Regions from separate parts of the Rhizobium changzhiense genome, predicted to be linked through region 2. Evidence: riboswitches for the same ligand, from Rfam matches in the RefSeq annotation. Region 2 holds a riboswitch; each other region holds the start of a gene.
The links. A riboswitch is a leader RNA that binds a small molecule or an ion and turns the genes downstream of it on or off. The one in region 2 is predicted to bind cobalamin.

Region 1 (3,271 bases), 360 kb from region 2:
CTGGCGGCGACGAGCGCGCGGCTCAGACGATAATCCCAGACGATGCCCTGGTGGATGCGGCTGAGTTCGAAATTCGTTCCGAACAGCCGGTTCGAAACCGCCTCCGCCGTGGTCGCAAGCGGGATCGCGATCTCGCCGATGGAAACGGCAAGACTGATCATCATCACGAGCAGGAGAAGTGCCGCAATGGTGAGCGCGCCAAGCGCCCACCATCCCTGTTGCCTGAGCGACATTGCCTTCACTGCGCCAGGCCGAAGGACTTGATGCCGTTCGCCAATGTCTCGATACCGTCGATCGTGCGGATCGTCGGGTTCATCGACAGCGCGTCCATCATCACGAAGTGTTTGTTTTTGACCGCGTCCAGTTCCTTGGTCACAGGATCGTTTTCGAGGAAATCGACCTTGACCTTGGGATCGTCAGCGGCGTAACGGCGGCGGTCCATGGTTGCGAGCACGATCACGGCAGGGTTCGCCTGGGCGATGGTTTCCCAACCGACCAGCGGCCATTCCTCTTCCGTGGTGACGACGTTCTTCGCACCGATCGTCTTCAGGATATAGGCAGGCGCGCTGTTCTTGCCGGCAATGAAGGCGTCGCCGTTGACCTCCTTGCTGGAGAACCAGAAGACGACGGGCAGGATCTTGCCCGAGGCGCCCGATATCGAAGCGACGGCATCCGCCTCGCGCTCCTTCAGCTCGGAAATCAGCGCATCGCCGCGCTCCTTCACGTCGAACACCTCCGAGAGCTCGGCGATCTCTCGGTAGATCAGCTCCATCGTGAACAGTTCCCGACGCACGCCGTCGCCGCCATCGGTGTTGACCTTGGCGACGCAATCGGCCGGCGCGAGATAGGTATTGATCCCGAGATCCTTGAACTGCTCCCGCTTGCCGACGGACCCCTGGGCGCCGACATGCCATTCGAACTCGGCCGTCACCAGGTCCGGCTCCTGCCCGACGACGGATTCGAAGCTCGGATCATTGTCGGCGAGACGTTTGATCTTGCTGTTGGCCTCGGCATATTGCGGCAGGATAGGTCCGACCCAGACGGCCGTACCAATGATCTTGTCGGCAAGGCCGAGCGAGAAGAGTACTTCGGTCATGCCCTGGCCGATTGAAACGATCCTGGCGGGCGCCTTCTGGAATGTCACCTGCTGGCCGCAATTGGTGATGGTCAACGGATATCGGGTCGCGGCAAGGCTGGGTGCCGCAAGGCCGGCGAGCCCGAAGGCGAATGTTATGGTGGCGAGAATCTGGCGCATGGAAAACCTCGATGAAGGGAAAAATCACGGCTGTTCCGCGCATGTGCGCGGACCGAAAGCACGCTTAGGCGTGCACTAGCCGCAGGAGGCCCAATCGAGACGGATGCATGCCCGAATTCGGCGAAGGTTCAGCAGGTCAATCATATCTCTTCCTTGTCCGGGCATCCCCGCCCGGTTGATTGGATCGTGATTGACGGCAGGTCTCCTGGCTTGCGGATATCCGTCGTTTCATCCTCCTTCCCGCGATATCTCGCAGTGGCAGGGCCATGAGCCCTTCAGAGATGGCCAGTCGCTGGCCACTCCTGAGATGATCGACAATCCGCTTACAGTTGCGGGGGCAGCCACGGTCTCGGTCCCTGCTGGGTCGTCCTCACCGTGTTCCCTATTAATCCCCTTGGAGTCATCTTCAGGGAACCGTCGCGCCCAATTACGTCGCCTGCCCACCCGGCGTCAATAACTATTCCCCGCCCATTGTGCCGCCTCACCGATAAATAGGCTTCAGTCGCCTTCACCGCGCAAACCGCCGGTTGCCAAAAGACGCTTGACAGTAATGCTGCCATTATGGCATTAATACTGCCATGAATAAAGTGACACCGCCTCGCCCCACGGCCCGCGAAGAGTTGGCGACCATCACGCAGGACCGCATCATGGAAGGTCTTGCCGCCCTGTTGCGCGCCGGTAGCGACGAGGTCACCTTCGATCTTGTCGCCCGCCAGTCCGGCGTGCCGCAGCGCACGCTCTATCGCTATTTCGCCAACAAGGAGACGCTGCTCGGCGCGTTCTGGCACTGGGTCAATGCGCTGATCTCCGTGCCGGCGCTGCCGGCTTCGCCTGAGCAAGTGGTGGCGCATATTCCCGAGCTCTTTTCTGCCTTCGACCGCGACGAGCCGCTGGTGAGAGCCATGCTGCACAATCCCCATGGCCGCGCGGTGCGGCTCGCCCATGCCAAAGCGCGGCGCGAGAAGTTTTCGATCGCGCTGCGCGATGTCACCGGGACGATTCCCTCAGAAGATGCCCAGCATCTGCTCGCCGCTGTGACAGCCCTCTGCTCGGCTTCGGGATGGGAGAGCATGAAAGATAACTGGAGCCTGTCGGGCGCTGAAGCCGCGAAGGCCGCGCAATGGGCCGTGCAGGCCCTGATCGATGATGCCCGCCGGCTTTCCCGCGGACCCGAGGGCCGCCAGCCGGCAACAATGGAAGGAGACGCGCGATGATTCATCACATGTCGTTCGGCGCGCGCGATCCCGGTCGCGTCGCCCGCGTGCTGGCGGAACTTATGGAGGCGACCGCGCTGCGGCCGCCGACCCCGCCCTTTCCATATAGTGCCTGGCTCGTCGTATCAGGCGATACGCAAGGCTCCTTCCTCGAGATCCTGCCCGCCACCGCAGTCTTCGATCCGGACGCGCCGCTCGGTATCCGCCAGCGCCCCGCCACCTTCGAGCCGGTGACCGCCCATGTACTGGTCAGCGCGGCAGTGGATGCCGCCGCGATCGAGGCTGTCGCCATCGGCGAAGGTTGGCGCGCCGAGCAGGTGGAAACCGGCCTCTTCCGGATCGTCAAGCTCTGGGTCGAAGGCAACATCCTGGTCGAATTCCTGGCAAAGGGTGACGCCGATCGTTACATCGAAGCCTTCGGCCCCTTGGGTCTCCCCTCGCTCGACGGCAAATTGCGCGACCTCGAGGCAAAGCTTGGCGATGCCCTCGCGCAGAAGCTGCCGCCTGGCGTGCTGGAAAAAGCGCTGGGGCATCCGCGGGCGTAGTCGTTGCCGGATCTGCGTCACGACGGATTGCGGAAGGCTGGCGCCCGACATAGCTTTGGCGCCACCGATTTCAACGAGGTTTGATGTAGCAATGAGCAATCCGGATAGCGCCGATCTCGCCGCCGCAAGGATAGACGCAATTCGCCAAGCAGCCGAGAAAGGCGATGCGCAAGCACAATTTGAATTGGGCCACATGACCGCACGCGGTGAAGGTGTCACCCGCGATAAAGCAGAAGGCGCAAGATGGATCGGGAAAG
Region 2 (3,271 bases):
GTCAGGTCGGTCCGCAGTTTCTGGCCGGCGATCAAGGCTCGATCGACCTCGCCAACCCGGCAACGCCGGGCCCGCAGCCGCAACAGCAGCAGTGATTGAACAGCTGGAACAGCGGCGGCGGAACCATAGCGACGTTGTGCCAGGGTGCATGAGATGCGGCGATGTCACGTGAACATTCGGCGGGATGTGAATGCGGGTCGCTTGAGCATGGTCAGTAGGTCGTACGACCGCCGCTCAGGTCGAACGTCGATGCGGTCGTGAAGGAATTCTCTTCGGAGAGCAGCCAGACGACCATCGAAGCGATCTCACCAAGTTCAACGAAACGATCGCGCGGAATGCGGACGCGCATATATTCGATAAACTCGGGTGTCAGCCCGTCCAATATAGGTGTCTTTGCGGTGGTCGGCGTTACCGCGTTCACGGCGATTCCCGTCTTTGCGAGTTCCTTGCCAAGAGACTTGGTGAAGCCCAGCACACCAGCTTTCGCTGCGCTGTAGGCGGCGATGTTCGGATTTCCTTCCTTGCCCGCAACCGAGGAGATGTTCACGATCCGCCCGTAGTCGCGCTTTAACATGACTGGAACGACGTGCCGGCAACAATTGAAGGTTCCCGTGAGGCAGACATCGATGACGTCTTTCCACTCGCTGACATCGTATTCGATCGCGGGCTTTACCGGACCGGTAATCCCGGCGGAATTGACGAGCCCGTCGATACGGCCAAAAATCTCTTCGGTCGTCGCCGCCGCGTTTTTCACTGATACGGGATCTGCGACGTTGACGCCGAAAGCGACCGTACCGGATCCGAGAGCGGAAGCGCTGTCCTTCGCCAGGTTTTCGTTCAGGTCCCAGATGGCCACCTTGCCACCAGACTGGATGACGCGCTCTGCGATAGCATAGCCGATGCCGCGCGCACCGCCTGTGATCACGATGATCCGCTCCTTCAAGTCGATCATGTTCATTGGGCCGTTATCCTCCGATTGAGCCGCAGATAGCCGAATATCTAGTTCCGGGATTTCGCTTTCAGCGTATCGATATGAAGGTCAGGAATAAAGATATCACTCGGCCTCGCACGGCGTCGGCGATACCGGCATCGAAAGATCGCGACGCGCTTTAGGTGTTCAGTCCCCATCCATCGTAGAAGACGAGTTCATCGAGCGGCAGCCGCTGCCGCCAGCCTTTGACGGAGAGTTCCGGCTCGTCATAGAGGCGATCGACGAAACCGGCACAGAGCCAGGCGACCACCTCGATATGCTCGGGTATGCCGAGAATTGTTCTCAGGTCGCCGTCGCGAAAAATGCTGACCCAGCCGATGCCGACCCCTTCCGCCCGCGCCGCAAGCCAGAGATTCTGGATGGCGCAGACTGTGGAATAGCTATCCATCCTGGAATTGTGCGTGCGCCCCAGCACGACGCTGCCGCTGCGGGTGGGATCGCAGGTCACGCATATGCCGAGCGGCGCCTCGACGATACCTTCAAGCTTGAGGGCGCGGTAGGCCTGCCGCCGCTCGCCGGCAAACATCAGCGCCGCCTCGTCGTTGGCGCTCGCGAAGGCATCCCGGACGCGCGTCCGGACAGCGGCACTTTTCACCAGAATGAAATTCCACGGCTGCATGAAGCCGACGGAGGGTGCATGATGGGCTGCCGTCAGCAGCCGCCGCACAAGGTCATCCGGCAAGGGATCGGGCAGGAACTGGCTGCGAACGTCGCGCCGCGTCATGATCGCATGATAGACGGCCTCGCGTTCGGCCAAGGAAAAACCGGACGCCGCCGAAAGGGCATCCTCATCAAAGGGTCGCATCGTCAAATCCCCAACAACGCAACCGCTCCGCCGTCCGCGCGGATCGGTCTATCTAGTCAGGCCGGTCTTCTGACTCGGCGTCATCCGTCTGCCGCAGCCTTCCCGGCGAGAAGCCAGTGGCGAGATGAAGCGGCAAACGTAGGCCTTACAGCGTTGGGCACGTTCCGGCCTTGCACCGGATTCCCGATTCTCCCGCCTTACCGGCGGGCACCTGACGGCGCATCTATTTCAGCAAACCGGCGCGGCGGCAAGCCGCGAACCAGATGGTTGATTCTAGCCGCGCGCCAAGCGGTGCCATCTGTCTCTTTTCTTCGGCCGAGGCGTAGGGAACACGGACGCGCGACCTACCTCTTCTCCCCAGCGGGGCGAGGCAGATCTCCAATGGGCGTGATAGCGAAATAACACGCGTGTGCTCCGACATCCCTTCTACTTTATGATTTATTCACATATCAAATACACACTGCGTTTTGCGCGTTTTGGGTCGCTATCAGGACATGGGCATGAGCGCTCGTGATGTGACCGTCAGCGTCGATGCCCGTATTGAGACGCCGGTCGGGAACATGTCCGACTGAGCCGCAATTCTAGGCCGCCGCGGAATGTTCCAATTTTTGAAAACGATGCCTCTGACAGCCAAGCTGGCGGCGATTATCGTTGCCGTCAACCTCTGCGGCATTTCCGCTTTCGCCACCTATACGTGGATGTACGAAACCCGGGCATTGATCGATGGCGCCAAGGCCAACTGGTCCAAGGATGCGGAGCAGTTTGCCTCGCTAGCCGCCGGCGGCGTGAAATGGGGGAAGGCGAACGCCGTTCGCGAGGCTTATTCGCTCTATCGCGACGACCCCTCGCTCGATCTTGTGCAATTCGCCGCATTCAACGCGGAGCCTGCCGCCGTCGACACCTGGACACGGGACGGCATCAACGGTCTGCCCGCACCGGCGGATCTGGCGAAAGGCCTGAGTGCGAAGCCGGAAAAGACGACCATCGATGACGGCGGGTTATCTGCCGGCGTGGTGACGATTACCGCGCCGCTCCCGCTGGACAAGTCAGGCAAGATCACCGGTTATATCGTCACCAACTGGTCCGTCGAAAAAATCGCTTCCGAAGTCAAGCAGAAGGTTCTCGTTTCGCTGCTCACGCAGTTCGTGATCACCGCCTTGGCCGTCATCGCCTTCCTTCTTGCCATGCGCAGCCTCGTTGGCCGGCCGATCCGGATCATCAGCGAACGGATCAGCGCCTTGCAGAAAGGCGATCTGGCTTCTCCCGTCACCTACAAGGAAAATGGCGACGAGATCGGCTTTCTGGCGCGTGCCTTGGAAGTTTTCCGCCACGAGGCGATTGCGAAGGTCGAAAGGGAGCAGGCCGCTGCCGAGCAGAGCGCTTCGCTCGATGCCGAACGGGCGCGCAATGCATTATTCACGGAAGAGGCCAGCAACACGCAGCGGCTGGTCATGACCGCTCTCGCAAATGCATTG
Region 3 (3,271 bases), 160 kb from region 2:
GCGACGCCCTGCATGATCAGGATGCCCACACCGGCGCAGAAAGCACCGAGCAGCAGCGCCGGGATATAATCGGCCGGCACGACCGAGCCGAAGCTGCCGATATCGATGGTGAAATCGCTGCCGGCGAGCAGCCTTGCGATCAGGGTGGAGACAAGGGCAGAGACGACGACCGGGGTCAGCGAGACGATCGTATAGGTGCCGATGATCAGCTCGAAAGCATAGAAGGCGCCGGTCAACGGCGCGTTGAAGGCGGCGGCGATGGCGCCCGCCGCGCCGCAGCCGACGAGGGTGCGCAGGTCCGAGCGGCGAAGCTGCAGCTTCAGACCGAATTTGGAAGCGAGTCCGGCGGCAAGCTGGGTATAGCCGGCCTCCAGGCCGACCGAGGCGCCGAAACCGTTGGAGATCAGGTTTTGCACGGCAACGATGATGCTGTCGGTCAGGGACAGGCGGCCGCCATGCAGCGCATTGGCCTCAATTGGGTCGACCATCGGCTTCTTGCGCCGTTTCGCCAGCACGAAAAGCAGCAGGCCGAGCAGGGCGCCGCCGATGACGGGGGCGGTGAGCAGCAGCAGCTTGTTGTCGATCTCGGACGAGCTCAACCTTTCGCTGTCGGCGATGCCGAAGACCAGCTGATGCAGCTCGTTGGAGACGTAGCTCATGCCGGTGACGGCGAGACCCGAGATGACGCCGACGACGGCGCCCGCCAGCGACAGGCCGACCTCGCTGCGCCGGGTCAGAGCCCGCAGGCGTCCCGGATCGAAGAATACACGCAGCGCACGAAAACGGCGCCGATCCAATTTCATAAGCATGGCTAGACAACTAGGCGGGGAGAGGCCCGGTCAAGGGCAGAGATGGTCGCGCAGTCCGCTTGCGATGCAATTGCGGCGAAAAGCCGGCGGTTTGAATAAATTTCGGTGACGTAAGTCTCTGATAAATGACGATATTTTAGGTAGGGTAAGTCGTGTTTGGGTGGTCACGCCGCAGGGCCAGCCATCGGGCGGCCGCCAAGGCCGGTTGACTTCATCCCTGCGCTTGCCTAACCATCCCGATAACGGATGGTCGACTGACCATCCTGACATAACGGATGGTTCCGGATCGGTGTAGCGCCCTTCCGGATGAAGAGGGAATGTGACGGGGCGGACCCAAGCCGGGCGCCTTCATCACAGCCGACCCCGCGACTGTAGAGCGGTCAGGGTCTTCCATCCGGCATCAGGCCCTTCCGGCCGGCGGCTTGCAATCATGCAAGCGGGCGGGATGGGCGACATGCCGGAAAAGCCACTGGATATGCATGGTGATCAACCGGGGTCGGACGCCTCTCAAGTCTACGAATCGTCCACCTTTTCACTGATGCAGCCGGGAAGGCGAGGATGATCCGCTGGCGCGATCAGGGCGACCGGTTTCCGGTCTGCCCCGATCGCGGCCGATAACCGCGAGCCAGGAGACCTGCCATGCGTGCCGGGCGAGAAGCCCACACCTGGGCACTATGCCCGTTGCCAGCACGGAGGTTGTCTTGGCTGAACGATTGAATTCGGCGCGGCCTGGTGCGGCGCACGCCACGCCTCCAAGCAGCGCTGCAAGAGGAATGTTTTCGGCCGCTTTTGTCGAATGCTGGGTACCCCCCTCTGTCCTGCCGGACATCTCCCCCACAAGGAGGGAGATCGGCAAGCAGCACGACCGTCGTCCTACATCAATTGTTTGGAGAAAAGCTCTCGGCGATTCAATCTCCCCCCCTGTGGGGGAGATGTCCGGCAGGACAGAGGGGGGTGTCACACCCTCATTAGCCGAGAAAGGTGCATTCGGAACAGGCCACGGCTACGCCCTCTCCCTGAGGGGCGTTTGAGTATGGCCGCCACCTTCATCCTCGGCGGCGCCCGCTCCGGCAAATCCCGTTTCGCCGAATCCCTCGTCACGGCAACCGGCCTCGACCGCCACTATCTCGCGACCGGCCGCGCCTGGGACGAGGAGATGCAGGCGCGCATCGTCCAGCACAAGGCCGATCGGGGTCCGTCCTGGACAACGCATGAAGAGCCGATCGATCTCGTCGGCAAGCTCACTGCCATCGACGGCGAAGGGCGCATCGTGCTGATCGATTGCCTGACGCTCTGGGTCACCAATCTGATGATCGAGGAGCGCGACATGGCGGCGGAATTTGCCGCGCTTGCCGATTTCCTGTCCGCCGCGAAGGCGCGGCTCGTTTTCGTTTCCAACGAGGTCGGTCTCGGCATCGTGCCGGATAATCGCATGGCGCGGGATTTTCGCGATCATGCCGGCCGGCTGCACCAATCGATCGCGGCGAAAGCCACTGAGGTCTATTTCATCGCGGCAGGCCTGCCGCTGAAAATGAAGGGTTAAGTTAATGAAGATTCCCGCAACCGTGATCACCGGCTTCCTCGGTGCCGGCAAGACGACGATGATCCGCAACCTGCTCACCAATGCCGGCGGCAAGAAGATTGCGCTGATTATCAACGAGTTCGGCGATCTTGGCGTCGACGGCGACGTGCTGAAGGGCTGCGGTGCGGAGAATTGCACCGAGGACGACATCATCGAACTCACCAACGGCTGCATCTGCTGCACCGTCGCCGACGACTTCATTCCGACGATGACGAAGCTGCTCGAGCGCGAACAGCGGCCCGACCATATCGTCATCGAGACTTCCGGTCTCGCCCTGCCGCAGCCGCTGGTCGCCGCCTTCAACTGGCCCGACATTCGCACCCAGGTGACCGTCGACGGCGTCATCACGGTGGTCGACAGCGCGGCTGTTGCCGCTGGCCGCTTTGCCGACGATCATGATGCCGTCGACGCGCGCCGTGCCGAAGATGAATCGCTCGATCACGAAAGCCCGATCGAGGAACTGTTCGAGGATCAGCTCACCTGCGCCGATCTCATCGTGCTCAACAAGACAGACTTGATCGACGCTGCCGGCCTTATCAGGGTGCGCAACGAGGTCGCCTCCCGCACGGCGCGCAAACCCGTGATGATCGAAGCGAGGAATGGCGAGGTGTCGGCCGGCATCCTGCTCGGCCTCGGCATCGGCACGGAGGACGATGTCGCCAATCGCAAGTCGCATCACGAGCTGGAGCATGAAGACGGTGCGCCGCACGACCATGATGAATTCGACAGCTTCGTCGTCGATCTCGGCCCGGTTGCCGATCCCGCCGGCTTTATCGAGTCGCTGAAGACGATCATCGCTGCGCATGACGTGCTGCGCCTCAAGGGCTTTGTCGATGTGTCAGGCAAGCCGATGCGCCTGCAGATCCAGGCCGTCGGCAGC

Region 1: another riboswitch for cobalamin. It lies ahead of G9X68_RS14605 (ABC transporter substrate-binding protein); the one in region 2 lies ahead of bluB (5,6-dimethylbenzimidazole synthase).
Region 3: another riboswitch for cobalamin. It lies ahead of cobU (bifunctional adenosylcobinamide kinase/adenosylcobinamide-phosphate guanylyltransferase); the one in region 2 lies ahead of bluB (5,6-dimethylbenzimidazole synthase).

Annotation. Positions count from the first base shown of each region.
Region 1 is NZ_JABFCQ010000002.1:1,064,496-1,067,766, forward strand. It holds gene G9X68_RS14600 (FecCD family ABC transporter permease) at 1-233, opposite strand, end outside; gene G9X68_RS14605 (ABC transporter substrate-binding protein) at 239-1,255, opposite strand; cobalamin riboswitch at 1,434-1,689, opposite strand; gene G9X68_RS14610 (TetR/AcrR family transcriptional regulator) at 1,834-2,469, shown strand; gene G9X68_RS14615 (hypothetical protein) at 2,466-3,014, shown strand; gene G9X68_RS14620 (tetratricopeptide repeat protein) at 3,106-3,271, shown strand, end outside.
Region 2 is NZ_JABFCQ010000002.1:708,019-711,289, forward strand. It holds gene G9X68_RS12835 (DUF2865 domain-containing protein) at 1-95, shown strand, start outside; gene G9X68_RS12840 (SDR family NAD(P)-dependent oxidoreductase) at 212-958, opposite strand; gene bluB (5,6-dimethylbenzimidazole synthase) at 1,110-1,796, opposite strand; cobalamin riboswitch at 1,839-2,026, opposite strand; gene G9X68_RS12850 (methyl-accepting chemotaxis protein) at 2,393-3,271, shown strand, end outside.
Region 3 is NZ_JABFCQ010000002.1:863,870-867,140, reverse strand. It holds gene G9X68_RS13620 (chloride channel protein) at 1-809, opposite strand, end outside; cobalamin riboswitch at 1,069-1,465, shown strand; gene cobU (bifunctional adenosylcobinamide kinase/adenosylcobinamide-phosphate guanylyltransferase) at 1,843-2,352, shown strand; gene cobW (cobalamin biosynthesis protein CobW) at 2,357-3,271, shown strand, end outside.